4 regions of the Paenibacillus sp. GD4 genome follow, and region 1 is predicted to be linked to each of the others. Evidence: riboswitches for the same ligand, from Rfam matches in the RefSeq annotation. Region 1 holds a riboswitch; each other region holds the start of a gene.

Region 1 (3,947 bases):
AAGCCTCAAGCACCGCACGCGGAACCAAAATCTGCGCGTTCCCCATGATGTTGTCCTTCATCCCTTCGCATCAGAATAACCGATAACGTTTGGTCACTCGTTATTTTATGCAAGGGGCGTCCATGGGGAGCGCCTTTTTTTATAGCCGATTACCGTGCTAACCAGCCGCCGTCCACCGCTACCGTATATCCATTCACATAATTGGACGCGGGGGAAGCCAAGAACACAACGGGACCCGCCAAATCCTCCGGAGTTCCCCAGCGTCCGGCCGGGATCCGATCCAGAATCGACTTGCTGCGCTCTTCATCGGCACGGATCGGAGCTGTGTTATTCGTCGCCATGTAACCAGGCGCAATGGCATTAATCTGGATATCGAATTTGGCCCATTCGTTAGCCATGGCCCGGGTGATACCCATCACGCCGCTTTTGCTCGCCGTATAGGAAGGTACGCGAATGCCTCCTTGGAAAGAAAGCATAGACGCTACATTAATGATTTTGCCGCCGGTGCCTTGCTGCAGAAACTGCTTTACAGCCGCTTGGCTGAAGAAGAAGACGGTCTTCAGGTTGATGTTCAGCACGTCGTCCCAATCCTTCTCGGTAAAATCAATCGCATCCGCTCTGCGTATAATCCCTGCGTTATTCACTAAAATATCGACGTGACCGAAGGTTTCCAGCGCCTTTTCTATAATTCTATCAATCGGCTCAAGGCTCATCAGATTGGCCTGGATCTCTAAGAAAGCCCTCCCTATTGCTGTGATCTTCGCTCTCGTATCCGGCATTTCCACATAGTCCACACCGACGATGTCGGCTCCGGCTTCCGCTAACGCCAGTGCCATGCCTTGGCCAAGTCCCGTGCTGGCTCCCGTAACGATGGCAACCTTACCTGATAGATCAAAGCCGCTTCGTCCCATAAAAAAACCTCCCAAGATATAATCACTTTCTACTGCGATTATACCTTCGGAGGCGAAGGGAACATGTGAATCTTGTCACTTAGTGCAGGATCAGGATGTGACAAAACGATATCCTCTTTATTTAATGACAAGCACAGGAATCTTTGATTGCTGTACGACGGAGTGGCTCACGCTGCCCAAAACCAGCTCTTGCAGTCCTCCGAGGCCGCGGCTTCCCATAACGATCAAATCGCATTGCTTGTCATAAGCATAATCCAGCAGTGCCTTGGCCGGATGTCCGCTAAGCAAAGCTACGCTGGCTTTCGGAATCTTCTCCGCCTGCTCCTGAAGCTCTTGTTTTACCGACTTGAAGGCTCCCTCCGCATCGTCAAGATACGTAGACGGAAAAGTAGCCAGAGGATGGCTCACTAGGATGGCAGGAGGCTGATATACATGGACGATATACAGATTCGCTCCGTTCTCCCCCGCCAGCTTTACTGCTTTATCGAGCGCTTTGCGGGAAAGCTCCGATTGATCATACGCTACCAATATGTTCTGAAATGCCATAGGAAATCGCTCCTTATCAGCTTGATAGCTTCATCGTAGCAGAACCACCCGAAAATGCTGTGACAAAAATCATACGCCGGTACTCCTACTGCAGCCGGCTTCGTTTGGCATGTCCTTCTCCGGATTGCACTTCCTCAAACAAATTGTTTCCCCTGCTCCCTTGTCCTTGAAGGTTTCCCTCTTTATCGGAAAAAAAAGTTTGAAGCAGTTCCCTCATTTGCTTCATCGTTACCGGCTTTGCGTCATCCGTAAGTTCATACCCCAACTGGCCGTTTGTTTCAATCGTTGCCGTTTCCCGTCACGAATCACAGTAACCGGGGGCCCGCTTAGAAATCGCTCGAACCAATCATACCGCAGCTGCAGCTTCTCTCTACACGCATTCCGTTTGAGGTTCCATGCCATCCACATTCAATTCCTGCTTCAACGCCTCCCATAAAGCATCGCATAATTCGGAGGCCGTCCATTCATACCGTGAGGTTGCTGCCCTCCACTCCCCGTTGACGGCTTGGACCCGCATCGAAGGCTGACGTTCATGTAATAGCTCCAACAGCTGCCCAATGGAAAAAAGGGGAAGCGATTTCGTCTTCACGAGACCGTTCAGGTAATAAACCATTTCCTCCTGTCCACTGGTGTAAATATAATCTCCCTCCTGAGGAGTCCAAAGACTTCGCAGCTGTTCGACCTGTCCCTCGGAGAGCTGCTGAAGCTGGCTTGCCGTTAATCGCTGCTTCATGAACCGTCCCCCTTATAGGATAAAATAAGAAAACCTCTATCGAGGTCTTTCAAAGATGAGCGACCGCGTTTCAGTGGTAGGTTTTCTTGGTAAAGAATGTTGCAGTGCTTTAAAGCTTTAGCCAACTTTAACATTCTTTAACGTTAAAAAAGACCCGTATCCGTGAAAGGTCCGCGATATGCTGCGGAAGACCTTACAAGAATCATGGGTCTAGGGTACATATAGACGCAAATAGACCCATTCGCGGGTCAACGAAGTGCACAAATATGCGCAATTGCCAAGGATTGTGACCCATCTACTGCTGACGAGGTTAGCTGCCGGGCTCGGGAAAGATGGTTCCCTACACGAGTGACGATGTGATTCGCCCCAAAAGATCTGGTTCCCCCGCTTTCCGAGCAGGCTCGGAAATTAAGCGTAACTCTATCATACACAACGTTTGAAAGCGTCGTCAACTTTTTTCAAGTAACTTATGATCTGGAATGGTTTGACAGCATGGCGATAATATGATATTTCTATATTTAAACACCATTCAATTAAAAGGAGCGACAGGCATGACCCCTAGAAAGGCCGTCGATAAGGAGCTTAGTCGCGAACGGATCGTGGATGCGGCACGAGCCTTGTTTGCCCGCAAAGGCTATCACGCGATCTCCATGCGGGCGATTGCCGAAGAGCTTGGCTACACACCGGGGGCTTTTTACTATCACTTTAAGGAAAAAGCCGAGCTGTTCAGTCTCATCGTAGCTGAGGACTTTGCACGACTTGACGCCCTGCTGGCCGGCACCCTCGCCGGACCGCCCCACCCTTCACTCTCTCCGCTGGAGACCATTCTGATTGAATTTATTCGATTTGGTTTGGACAATCGTCACGCCTTCGAGATTATGTTCCTGATTGCCGATCCCGAGCTGATGAAGTATTCTCAGCCTTACTCCGCACGTAGCTACGACCAATTCGCCGCCGCTGTGCTGAAGACGTCAGAGCTGCCCGGAACAGATCCCCAGCTTATGCAGAAAATTTGGGCGCTGTTCATCTCGATCCGCGGCTTCGTGCAGTTCTTTCTGCACTCGCAGCAATCGTTTGAGGATGTCCGTTCACTTGCCGAGGTTCAGGTACGTATGCTCTCCAGGGGGCTTGCGTAATTTTTTCGCCCCATTATTGAACGGTATTTAATTAACGGAAAGAGGTGTAAACAGATGAACAACCAACCCTTTGATTTGATTTTTGGAACCGGTCCTTTAGGCCGCTCTGTGATGGTAGAGCTGCTAGGCTATGGCCGTAAGGTGAGAATGGCAAATACCAGCGGTAAAGCATCCGGCCTTCCCGGAGATGTGGAGGTTGTACGCTGCAATGCTTACGCCGTGGAGGAGGTGGAAGCCTGCTGCCGCGGAGCCCGTGTCGTATATGTTTGCGTGCAGCCTCCATACCATGAGTGGCCGCAGAAGTTTCCTTCGCTGATCCGAAGCATCGCTGAAGGAGTGATGCGGACGGGAGCAAAGCTGGTCCTCGGGGACAACCTTTACATGTACGGCCAAACCGTTGGCTCAATCCACGAGGAGCTCCCCTACGCTGCGACGACCCGGAAGGGAAAAGTACGAAGCGAGGTGGCCCGATATGTGCTAGGTCTGCACCAAAAAGGCAATCTGCAGACCGTTATCGGCCGGGGCTCCGATTTTTTCGGTCCTTATGTGCTTGGCTCAACTCTTGGTTCCCGGGTGTTCCCTGCCCTTTTGCAGGGAAAAGCGTGCTCCCTGATCGGCCAT
Region 2 (3,947 bases), 1.5 Mb from region 1:
CGGACACGACCTTTGGACCGGAAGGCATTACGACCCGAGCTCAGGCTGCGATCGTTGTCGGCAGGATGCTGAAGAAACAGGAGTAGATGAGAGCACCCCTTCACTGTTCGCGGTGGAGGGGGTGGTTATGTTCTCCCGCTTTTAAGGACATACTACTCCTCGAATGTATTCTTACAGGAGGTGTCTCTCATGAGCAACGACGTACAAAACAACCAAGAGAATCCGGAACTGGCGGATCTAGGGACGCATATGGCGGGTGCGGTGAATTCGTATAAGACGCGCACCACGGATGAACCGGTGCAGATCAATCCGCCGGAAAATTTGAATCCAGGGCCTTATGACAACCGGGATCAGCGCTTCGATAATAAAGAAAACGGGAAGCCGATCTAACAAGGCTCCCTCAGCAAATGCATAAAACCCGAGCCTCCGACGGAGGACTCGGGTTTATTTTTTCGTTCTCGAAATCAGATCGGATACCGTGACAAACTCATAGCCCTGCTGTTTGAGCTCGGGGATAATCCGCTTCAACGCCTCCACGGTTTGGCTGCAATCCCCCTCAAGGTCGTGGAACAAAATAATATCGCCGTTATGCACATTGCCAAGCACTGTCTGTACAATCTTGTCCACACCCGGCTTGCGCCAATCCTGAGTATCCTGGTACCAGGACCACATGACTACCGTGAGCTTGTCCTCCTTCATCGAATGGAGCAGCGTATCGTTGTAGAAGCCTCCCGGCGGCCGGAAAACATGCGGCATTTGCTCAGTTATATCGAAGATAACCTCCTGCGTTTGCCGGATCTCATCGACGAGGCGTTCGGCAGGGTAGTTTTTGAGAAAATGATGGTCAAAGGTGTGATTCGCAATCTCATGCCCTTCGTTCACTTCACGGATGGCGATCTTCGGGTACATCTGTACTCTTTTGCCTAATACAAAGAAGGTTGCCTTCGCTTGATACTGGTTCAAAATATCGAGAATTTGCGGGGTATAGCGGGGGTTCGGCCCATCATCGAACGTAATGGCGATCAGCTTCTGATCGGTATCCACCTTCCACACGACCTCACTGTTCGGATTCGCGGAGGAGCTGCCCATGGTTAATAAAGCAGCAAGCATCAACATTGGTAAACGGCTGAGCTTCTTCATCTAACGTACACCTCCGGATATGAGATCTATTCATTAGAGTGGGGAACGGCCAACCGTTCTATGCAAGCAGCTCCTAAGGCAAAAAAAAGCAGCCTTCCACGAATGCAGAAGACTGCTTTTCTCTCCCTACTTCAGCACATAAATCTTAACCTGTTGAATGCCGAAATTGTAAGCCTTGCTTTTGCTGACAGGAACGAAGATATCGATCTTGTTGCCTTTCACCGCGCTGCCTACGTCGGTCGCCGTAGCAAACATCCCGTCCTGAGGCAGACCGTCGAACGAGTACCCTTCGATATACACCTTGGATCCAAGCGGAATAACCGAGGGATCAACGGCAATCGTGCCGAGCTGCAGAGGGTTGCCCATGTAGTCGCGGGCGCCCCAGCCATTCTCGGAAGGGGAAGCGGTATAGGCGGTTGCCTTCGCTTCGATGACCTTCTCATACTTGGGTGCATACCACGCAGGAGCGTAATATTTGCCGTCGGTGCCGTAAATGCCGATCCGGTTCGTACCATCCCACTGAGCTATCATGCCAAAGGCATCTGAGATCAATCGGAATGGAACATAAGCACGACCGTCAATAAGTGCCGTATTGTACGTTTGGGAGGAGGCTTGTCCGTTTATAGAAATGGTTGGATTGCCTAAGGTAAAAGAGACGGTCGTTTTCTCGTTGGATAAAGCGATCTGGATATCCGAGCCGTTCTGGGTCCAAGACGTCTTCAATCCAAGCTGATCGGCAATGATACGTGCCGGAACCTGAAGCTTGTGCTGCTCCGGGTCGATAAACGGCTGTGCGTCAGGGAACACCACCAGCTTGTCGTTCACCTGCACCTTTACATCATCGTTGGTGAGCGCCGGTGCGGCGTGAGCCGGTGTGCTTGCGAAAACAAGCGGCAGCGCCAAAGCGCATGCCAAAGCAAAGCCTTTGGTACGAGAAAAAAGTGACATTGAGTTCCTCCTATTTGCCTCCGAGGTTAGTTGTCGGGTTCGGGAAGAGGTATGCTCCCTAGCTGCGTTCCGTTACGGCTGCCAAGCCGCGCGGCGCAGCATTCACCCCATGGGTAATGCGTCCCCCGTACGTACATGAAAAACTGTATGATTCGGCATTTTTTAAATTTACCACAGGATAAATTCGAGCTCAACTCATAAATTCATCCAAATCCTCCCTCTATTTGGAAGAAGCTTTTCCATGAGCAGGGCGCCAGTGGTACAATAAGGTATATTCGGAAGATAAGCGCGTTTTCTGTCGGAAGAGGGGAAGATTATGTATCAACGGGATTATATATTGCGGCTCATCAAGCAGGCGGCCGAGGCGATCCACAAGGTGATGTTCCTGAGGAAAAACAGGCAGCTTGAGGAAGCGATGGCGCTTCTGAACCAGGCGATGAAGCAGCTTCTAGGCTTGAATTCAGACCTGGTCAGGGCGTTGTCGGTAAAGGATTTGCTTCTGCTGCTGTCCAAAACGGGTGAGGTGGATCTCGGGAAAACTCTGGCGCTCGGGGATATGCTGAAGGCGGAGGCTTTACTGCTCGACGATCTCGGAGAGGTTCAAGGGGCGCGGCAATGCAGGCTTAAGGCAGCCGAACTGCTGCTGACGGCAAGAATACCTGATGCATTGGAGGGAGAATGGCGGGACGCTTTTATCGTATTAATTGACGAGTTACTGATTCCGGTAGAGCGGTCGAGCAAGCCGGAGGGGTTATTGACTCTGCTATTCCCCTATTATAATGAAACCGGCCGATGGGCGAAGGCGGAGGATGCTTTGTTTCATTATATAGAAGCAATTTCAGGTGGCGGGAAGGAGGAGCAGCTGCTAGAGCTGTTATACCGCGGAGCGGAGATGGTGCAGCCATGGACAGGACTGTCGGAGCAAGAGCTGTCCGCAGGCGGCTTATCGTCGGAGGAAGTTGAGGAGCTGCTTAGGGAACTTCAGGAAATGAAACGGAAGGTTTCGGCACGTCTGGAAAATAAGCGTGAATGAACTGTGAAATGCGAACTATTTTTCTTGATAAAATATTGAATGTTCGGTTTTTAATGTTGACATGCGATGTGAATGGCGGTAAACTAAAAAGGCAAAATGCTCCACAATCAGTATGAATATCGTCGAATCATCTCGTATAATGTCGGGAATATGGCCCGATAAGTCTCTACCCGAAAACCTTAAATTTTTGGACTACGAGTAAGCGAAGAAATGGAAAGGTCGGCACGCGATGCACGGCCTTAGCTTGCGCTTAGGGGTACTTCTTGTCGTCCTGCCGGTAGATTGCATAGGCTGCAACTCTATCACCCAGGGCGTTTTTTGTTTTCATAATAGATGAAATTTTTAGATGGAGGTTCGTGATGTCTGTTCTTGTTGGTGTCATTATGGGAAGCCAGTCGGATTGGGAGACGATGAAGCACGCGTGTGACGTACTTGATGAGCTCGGCGTGCCTTACGAGAAAAAGGTCGTTTCCGCGCATCGCACGCCGGACCTGATGTTTCAGTATGCGGAATCCGCTATAGAGCGCGGTTTGAAGGTCATTATCGCGGGAGCGGGCGGCGCGGCGCATTTGCCGGGGATGGTTGCCTCGAAGACGATTTTGCCGGTCATCGGCGTTCCGGTGAAGACTTCGACGCTGAGCGGTGTGGATTCACTCTACTCGATCGTGCAGATGCCTGGCGGGATTCCCGTGGCCACGGTAGCCATCGGCCATGCCGGTGCGACCAATGCAGGCCTTCTGGCCGCACAGATTCTCGGCGCGTTCGATCCAGCGCTGCAGCAGAAGATTGCAGACCGTCGTGAGCGGATCGCTCAGAAGGTCATCGA
Region 3 (3,947 bases), 1.0 Mb from region 1:
CCGCCATATCGGCATGATCGTCCTGCTCGGGGGGGCGCTCCTGCTCATGACCATGCTGCTCTCTGCTGCCGTCATGACCGCCTCGTTCCTTTGGGCAGGCTTCGTGGCTCTCATCGGGTTTCAGATCTACCGTCTTCTGCATATGTTCTGTAAAATGTGGGCTATCACGACGCAATACTCGCTATGGCAGGAGAAGGCGTGAAGACGTTCACGGCTATACGATAAAGGCGTACCGGTGGTGAGGGCTTGTCCCTCTCGCCGATACGCCTTTTTTTAACGATGGAGGCTTAGGTCCTCTTCATCTTGAGTGAAAGATCCGCGGGTACCGCTCACCGAAGTCTGATGGAACCGCCTACCGCCTTTGCGGACAAATAATAGCGAAGCCAATCCGCGAGCTGGTGCAGCTTGGTAATGTAATCGGCAGCATTCCCCGGGTAAGGCTCCCCTTGCATCAAATTCTGAATCGCCTGCTGCAGCTCCCATGCACGCTGATACACCTTCTGGAACAACTCCTCTTCCGTCTTCGGTTTATAGAGGTCCGTGCCGTGGGAAACCTCGAAGTCATAAACAATCATGCCGCGATAGTACGGATGAATATCCACGGCACCGGGAATCCGTTCGACATAAGCGAGTCCCGTCGCCTCCTGCGGAATCCAAAGCAGCGTGGTTTGTCGATCCTCCAGCTGCACAGTGTAAGCCAATCCTTGATTCAGCATAACCGGCAACGGATAATTTTGAATCTCTCCCCGCTTCACCTGATCCCAGAAATGCTCCAGAAAATTGATCGTTGTGCTCATTCCTTCATCCCGCCTATCGTGATACATGCTTAGCATTATTTTACCATAGGAACCAATATAGTGGGAACGACATTTTATTATCTTATTCGACTAATATCGACATTACTCAGCTGTAGTTCACGCCCTTTTTTTTGGTACCAGCATATACTGTCAACTTACAAAATTTCCGGTTTCTTAATTTTTGTTTATAGTTTGACAATATTGTGACAACGGAAGGAGAACCTCGATGTTAGTCGAATACATGTACACAGCAAGAAAAAAAGAAAATTTTGCCGAATTTCCGTTCGCGGAAAACGGGGGAACCACATTTGGGTGAATTGGTCTCGCTTCAGAGTGACCATAGGGAACCTTCAACCGAACCCTTAAGCTAACCTCGTAGGCACCGGAAGGGGAAGCAGCAGTTGAAAAAGCTAGTCGGTTTTGCACTCTCCATTGCTATGTTCTGTACCATTCAGGTGGGAAGCGCTTTCGCTGAAACCCCACTAAGCCAAGCTGTTAACGACGGATTGGGTTCCCCATACAAATGGGCCGGCACAACGAAGAAAGGCTTCGATTGCTCCGGTTACACCTCGTTCGTATTTGATAAGTTCGGCATCGATCTTCCTCACACGTCCAAGGGACAAGCTGAGAAGGGTACATGGGTGGACAAGAATGATCTTCGTGCAGGAGATCTTGTGTTCTTCAACACGGACGGCAAAGGAATCTCTCACGTAGGTGTGTATGTCGGAGGGGGTTCGTTCTACCACTCCGCTACGAACCAAGGCGTCGTCATCACCAAGATGAGCGACAACTATTACGCTAAGCGTTACGTTACGGCGCGCCGCGTTCTATCGGATGAGCAATACGAGCAGCTGATGACCGACGCGAATTAAGTCCAATGTAATCGAATGAAAGCCTTGTTTTTTATCCGTCCGTCTTCGGACCGCGGATCAAAAGCAGGGCTTTCTTTCTTTGATCTCTTTAGGGTAGAGTAAAGTACAGATCCGTAACCCGGTATGATATGTGGAAAGGAGTCGGATGAAGGATGATTCTGTTTCTTCACCGCAAAGATTTGCGTGTGGATGATCTGCCCGGATTCGACTATATTCGAGAACACCGCTGCCCCAGCCTGCATGTGCTGATTCTCGACCCGTTCCTGCTGCGGCAGGAGCGGTATCTCGAGCACAGCGGGATCAACTTCCTGCAGCACGCCCGTCGGCTGCAGGAGCAGTATGCGGCCGCGGGAGCCCGGCTGCATGTGCTTTGGGGGGAGCCGGCGGAAGTGGTGCGCCGGCTGCTGGCGGAGCATGAGGTGAAGGAGCTCGTGTTTCACGAGGACTTCACCCCGTATGCGATCGCCCGCGATCGGGCGCTGCGCGAGGTAGCGAGCGAAGCCGGTGTGGCCGTCACCGCGCTGCCCGAGCTGCCGCTCGTCGACCTGCGCGACTTCCAGCGCTGGTCGGGGCGGAGCGAGCCGTACAAGGTGTTCACGCCCTTCTACCGCAAGTGGTGCGACTACTTGCGGGAACGCTTCCGCCCGCCGTTCGCTGCGCACGTGCGGGAGCTGCACTGCGCGCCGCTGGCCGCGGGCGCGGCGGGGCTGGCTACGCTGCCTGCGGAGCCGGCAGCGGCGTTGGCAGGCGCGGCTTGCCCGGGGGCCGCGCCCGAGGAGGAGCTCGCCGCGTTCCTCGGCGAGCGTCTTGCCGGCTATGCCGGCGGCCGCGATCGCTACGCGAGCGATCGGACGAGCCGCCTGAGCCGGCACCTGAACGTCGGCGCGCTGTCCATCCGCGCCGTCTATGCGGCGCTGTCGGACAGCGGCGACGACGCCGAACCTTGGCGGCGCCAGCTGGCCTGGCGCGACTTCTACCTGTACCAGGCGCGGCTCGATCCGCGCTTCTTCACCTACGAGAAGTCCTATGACTTCTCTTCGCTGTCGAAGCATCACTTCTCTGCCTGGGCGGAGGCTCGTACGGGCATTCCCATCATCGATGCCGCGATGACGGAGCTGAACACAACCGGTTGGATGCCGAACCGGCTCCGTATGATCACCGCCATGTTCCTGACGAAGAACCTGCTGTGTCCGTTCACCTATGGTGAGCGGTACTTCCGCCGGAAGCTCAACGACTACGATAACTCGCTGAATCGCGGGGGCTGGCTCTGGTGCGCCTCCCTCGGCTTCGACGCGGCGCCGTACTTTCGCATCATGAATCCCGTAACGCAATCGGAGACGCACGATCCGAGCGGAACGTATATTCGGCGGTGGCTGCCGGAGCTGGCTCATCTGCCGGACAAGCTGATTCACAAGCCGCAGCCCCATGCCATTGTAGACCTCAGGGCATCCCGAGCCCGTGCGGTCGAGGTATACAAGGAGCTGCTGGCCGGGCGGCGGTGGTCCGAAGAGGACGCAGGAACGGAGGAATAGCTTGATCAGCTAAAACAAAAACGCCCTGCTGCCTAGTGGGAAGGTAGGCAGGGCGTTTTCACTTACCGGACCTTTGCCGGTCGAATCGTACCGGACACGTCCTCGTCCTTCGGGACGGGAAGCAGCAGCTTTTCCTTGCTCATCAACAGCACGAATGCGAGGGATAGTACGGCGGGAAGGGTCGCCCACAGAAACGTGTAGGCGATCGAGCCTGCCAACGCATCCTTGATCAAATCCAGCACGGGCTCCGGCAGCTTGAGCCTTTCCTCCGGCTGAAGCAGCTTGCGGGGATCGGCCAGCCCCGCCGGTGCGGCGCCTTGACCGGCGAAGGCCTCGGCCAATCTCGCCGTCAGCTCCTCCCTCTGCAAAATCCCGAAGACGGAAATGCCCAGCGTCATCCCGAGCGAACGCAGGAACGAGAAGGTGGAGCTTGCCGAGCCGCGCTGCGTTTCGTCGAAATGATGTATCACCGCGTTGGACAGTACGGAGAAGGAAGCGCCGATACCAAGACCTGTGATGATCATATAAATCGTAATGAGCCAGCGGCTGGTTTCCGCCGTAATTGTGGACAGCAGCGCCATCCCTACGACGAAGACGGCGGTAAACACGAGCATAATCCGCCGGTAGCTCAGCTTGTTCATCAGTATCCCGCCCGTCGTGGCCGCCACTACGGAGGAAAGCATCATCGGCAGCAGGATTAAGCCGGAATTCGTCGCAGAGCCTCCTAACACCCCTTGAATATGTAT
Region 4 (3,947 bases), 1.1 Mb from region 1:
TCCCAGGCTTTTCTTTAAAGTAAAGCCGTATTTCTGCATTAATTCCTTCGTTCGTTTAGGTGAAGCGATATCCTCGACCGCTTGTCCTTCTTTGCTCACTGCTGCAGCTCTCCTGTCTCTTTGTAAAATTGCTCAAGCGCCGCCTGAAACTCCTCTTGGGAGATTTGAAACATCCGGCACCGGTTATAAAACTGCTTACCGTTACAGTAGCCTATTCCTAACAGCTTGCCCATCCTCAGGCGACGGTCCGCCGCTTGCGGGTGAACAATCAGCCCGGCGTCCATAAGGTCCTCCCACGAAATTTCCGTAGCCTTGCTCTCGTAATCCGTTCGAACGTTATCCAGAGCCCGGCGAATGGCTTCCACCGAAGCATTCTCCACACCGATGTCTCCTTTACTCATTGCGTCCTCCTGCGTCAGGAAGGCATGCTTGCAGCCAGGTACTCGGGAGGCTATGATCTTGCGAATGCGCTCACCGGCATGATCCGGATCCGTGAAAACAATCACACCGCGCCTTTGCTGGGCCAGCTTAATGCGTTTGATGACGCTTTGGTTAATGGCGGAGCCCCCGGTTTCGATCGTCTCCGCTTCCACGGCTCGTTTGATGGCAACCGTGTCATCCTTGCCCTCTACCACAATGATTTCCTTGATCACGCGCTTCTTCAACCTCTTTCATGAAAAGCGAAAAAAGAAGAGGACCTGCGCCTTGTCGGACGCAAGCGATTGCCTCTTCTTTCCCACATTATCTATATCATGATTCTGCCCTGCCCTGCCGTAATGCATACAGGGCGGCTATCCGCTCATTTTCGCTGTTGAGCTCATACACGCAAGCGGTTTGATCCCGTCCATCACAATTAATCTGCTGTCGGCTTCTTCGGTCCGATGATATACATTGTGTACCCTCGTTTCGTACCAAAACGTTGGGCATTCTGTAAGCTGTCAAAGTAAAGATCGATGATATTTCCCTTGATCGCGCTGCCGGTATCCTCCGCACGGCGGAATCCGATACCTTCAATGTAAACCCACCAGCCCATGGGAACCACCTTCGGATCCACTGCAATGGTTCGGCCTTCTGTCACTTTCGTGCCTGAGGAAGTTATTCCGTATTGAGGGTGCTCTGCACTTTTCCCTGTCGATACGGCACTGGCGGTATAAGCTGTTACGGTGACGTTATTGATTACCTGCTTATAGCCGAAGGTAACGCCTGCTTTGGTTACCTGATCCACAGTGGGGGAGCCGGACGACAGCACAACCACCGGGTTTTTCGTACCTACCGCTACGATTTTCTTGATACTCTCGGACTGAACCTTTTCATCGACGATTTGCTCTGCTACGAGTACACCGTCTTCAAACACTTTTTCCTTGGTTTTCAGAACAACGCCCTCTTGACCTTCCTGTACGACTTGCTCTTTGCCCTTCAGCAGCTGGGGATCATTCTTCTTCACGGTCTCGAATGCAATCGATTCCGTAATTTCTTCCGTCTCTTTTTTCACTCTAACGATCTCGATGGCTGCACCGCCCGATAATGGCTCTCCCAATCCCGGCGACACCTTATCGAGCTCCCCTACGGCGATGTTCGATTCGGCAAGCGCGGCTTCCACTGTCTTCGCGACCGTGTACACCGTCTTCGTTTCTCCATCTGCCGTAACTTGAACCGGTATGGCCTTTTCGATGACAACACGGTCTCCCGACTTGACCGCACCCTGCAGCGGCTGAGATACCTTGTCATTCTGGCTTACGGCTATCCCTTGCTCATCCAGTATGCGCTGTAGAACAGAATGCCTTGTCTGGAACGTCTGCTCCTGACCGTCTACAACGATTGATACGCGCTTAGTGGCCGTACCGTACAACATCATTAAGAACATGAAGACAATAGCGAATGAAAGTAACGCAGCAACTGAAATCATACGCAAGTTTTCATGCTTCCATCGCAATGCGAAGGTCATGCTGGATGATCGTCTTACATGGGTTTGTTCATGAGTCACAACGCCCACTTGTTCGGTCCTCCTTCAAAGCCCCGCCGTCGACTATTTTGCATGATTCATCTGACGCGACTAAGGTTATTTGGTATTACCAAGGTCCAACCGTTATATCTGAACATCAGATCTTAAGACTTGCCCTTGTCCCCACCTCCTTTGATTCACTTGTATGAATCGACCGGGATGAATATCCCTAAGTGGACAACAAAAAACAAGCCAGAGAAGAGGAACCTTCCCGTGACTTGTTCTCATTTTAATCTAAAATGAAAAAGCAGCACACGACAATTGTTACCTCTCTCTTAACGCTTACGAGGTTAGCTGACGGATTCGGACATGAGAGTTGCCCTACTCAGAAGCTGCTGAGGCTTCTAAGATTCACCCCTGAAAATGCGTCTGCAGTCATATGGACTAGCTGCTGCATAACGCGATGCGGTTCCCCCGTTTCCCTTACGGAAACTCAGCGATGTTGGAAATTTGGTAATTTGTATTAAGTTAATATTGAGTTTACGATGGTACGGCTGAGTTGTAAAGTATACAAACTCGTGAAATTAGGGTTAATTTCACCCGATTTTCGCTATTATAGCCGTATTTTGCAAATAAACATACTTTCCTCTTCGTAAATCTCTTGATTTCACGAATTTGCTCCATTTATCCCTATTTCGACAAAAAAGGGCGTGGCCGAATGTGCACCTAATCTAGGTTAGTCTAAAAAGCTTGGACGCATTGTCGGATGTTATCCTTCCTAGGTCCTCCGTACTAATTCCCTTGATTTCCGCCGCGGCCTCGGCAACGTACCGGACATATGCCGATTCGTTCCGTTTGCCCCGAAACGGGTGCGGAGTGAGGTAAGGAGCATCCGTCTCAATGAGCAGACGTTCGAGCGGAACTTTCTCGAGCACCTCCTTCGGCTGCTTGGCATTTTTGAAGGTGACCGGCCCTCCGAACGAGATATAAAAATTCATATCCAGGCACTCCTTGGCGATTTCCCAGCTGCCGGAATAACAGTGCATCACGCCCCCTACCTCCGCAGCTTTTTCCTCACGAAGCACCTGAACGACATCCTGATGCGCATCCCGGTTATGGATCACAATGGGCTTTCCCACTTTGCGTGCCAATCTTATTTGATCGCGAAAGATGCGAAGCTGAATATCCTTCGTGCTCTTATCCCAATAGTAATCCAGTCCGATTTCACCGATTGCTACTACCTTAGGGTGCCGGCAAAGCTCCTCAATCCATTCAAGATCGCCTGGCTGCATGTCCGCCGCATCCGTCGGATGCCAGCCGACCGCTGTATAGATGAAGTCATATTGCTCCGCCAACGCAAGGGAAGTCGGAATCGTCTCACGGTTAAAGCCGATATTGATTATACGGGTGACGCCATTTGCTAATGCGCGGCCGATCACCTCTTGTCGATCCTCATCGAACTGTGGTGCGTTCAAGTGAGCATGTGTGTCTGTAAGCATAAAGTTCTCCTTCACGTTTCTACAATATAGGTGTATTCCAGTCCGGCGTTCCCCATGGGGCTGTTCAGCCACATTGTGTTCTTGTTTTTGTATTTTCTATATAATGGATATTACTCCAAATCAAAGAGCTTCCTCAATGAGGGCTGCAGAGCCTGGCTGTGATTCAGCAATAGCTCCTGCGGGTAATAAAGATGGTATTTCCCCATCTGGATTCCGCTGATGGAGCGAACAATTTCGGATTTTCTGGAAATTTCCGTCAGGTTGTCATTCTCGTCCAAGAGAAGAATCGGAAGCTTTTCGTCCTGCTCACCCGGCCGATAAATATCATAGGATTGGTCGGATGGGAAGTCAATCTCAAGGTAATAGGCAGGATCCACGCCAAGCTGCTGCATCTGTGTCCGCAATGCCTCTACTAATGAAGCATCCATGCGTTCCAACGTCACATACTTGAACAGGTTGCGGCTCAGGAACCGTGAGGAAAGATCCGCAAGGATGCCGTCCTCTTC

What was found. A riboswitch is a leader RNA that binds a small molecule or an ion and turns the genes downstream of it on or off. The one in region 1 is predicted to bind cyclic di-AMP.
Region 2: it holds a riboswitch for cyclic di-AMP, as region 1 does, so the genes downstream of both, RAC89_RS08965 (stalk domain-containing protein) here and RAC89_RS16365 (hypothetical protein) in region 1, are expected to answer to the same signal.
Region 3: it holds a riboswitch for cyclic di-AMP, as region 1 does, so the genes downstream of both, RAC89_RS11150 (C40 family peptidase) here and RAC89_RS16365 (hypothetical protein) in region 1, are expected to answer to the same signal.
Region 4: it holds a riboswitch for cyclic di-AMP, as region 1 does, so the genes downstream of both, RAC89_RS10865 (resuscitation-promoting factor) here and RAC89_RS16365 (hypothetical protein) in region 1, are expected to answer to the same signal.

Annotation. Positions count from the first base shown of each region.
Region 1 is NZ_JAVCYK010000001.1:3,381,077-3,385,023, reverse strand. It holds gene RAC89_RS16380 (Ldh family oxidoreductase) at 1-46, opposite strand, end outside; gene kduD (2-dehydro-3-deoxy-D-gluconate 5-dehydrogenase KduD) at 150-911, opposite strand; gene RAC89_RS16370 (universal stress protein) at 1,029-1,457, opposite strand; gene RAC89_RS16365 (hypothetical protein) at 1,828-2,190, opposite strand; cyclic di-AMP (ydaO/yuaA leader) riboswitch at 2,475-2,615, opposite strand; gene RAC89_RS16360 (TetR/AcrR family transcriptional regulator) at 2,742-3,326, shown strand; gene RAC89_RS16355 (Rossmann-fold NAD(P)-binding domain-containing protein) at 3,381-3,947, shown strand, end outside.
Region 2 is NZ_JAVCYK010000001.1:1,920,460-1,924,406, reverse strand. It holds gene RAC89_RS08980 (S-layer homology domain-containing protein) at 1-86, shown strand, start outside; gene RAC89_RS08975 (hypothetical protein) at 190-390, shown strand; gene RAC89_RS08970 (polysaccharide deacetylase family protein) at 445-1,140, opposite strand; gene RAC89_RS08965 (stalk domain-containing protein) at 1,267-2,088, opposite strand; cyclic di-AMP (ydaO/yuaA leader) riboswitch at 2,089-2,256, opposite strand; gene RAC89_RS08960 (DUF6483 family protein) at 2,405-3,121, shown strand; purine riboswitch at 3,234-3,336, shown strand; gene purE (5-(carboxyamino)imidazole ribonucleotide mutase) at 3,481-3,947, shown strand, end outside.
Region 3 is NZ_JAVCYK010000001.1:2,365,179-2,369,125, forward strand. It holds gene RAC89_RS11140 (hypothetical protein) at 1-202, shown strand, start outside; gene RAC89_RS11145 (hypothetical protein) at 330-797, opposite strand; cyclic di-AMP (ydaO/yuaA leader) riboswitch at 1,058-1,194, shown strand; gene RAC89_RS11150 (C40 family peptidase) at 1,199-1,669, shown strand; gene RAC89_RS11155 (cryptochrome/photolyase family protein) at 1,822-3,201, shown strand; gene RAC89_RS11160 (MDR family MFS transporter) at 3,264-3,947, opposite strand, start outside.
Region 4 is NZ_JAVCYK010000001.1:2,308,042-2,311,988, forward strand. It holds gene rsmA (16S rRNA (adenine(1518)-N(6)/adenine(1519)-N(6))-dimethyltransferase RsmA) at 1-39, opposite strand, end outside; gene rnmV (ribonuclease M5) at 96-653, opposite strand; gene RAC89_RS10865 (resuscitation-promoting factor) at 854-1,993, opposite strand; cyclic di-AMP (ydaO/yuaA leader) riboswitch at 2,266-2,451, opposite strand; gene RAC89_RS10870 (TatD family hydrolase) at 2,674-3,441, opposite strand; gene RAC89_RS10875 (HD domain-containing protein) at 3,552-3,947, opposite strand, start outside.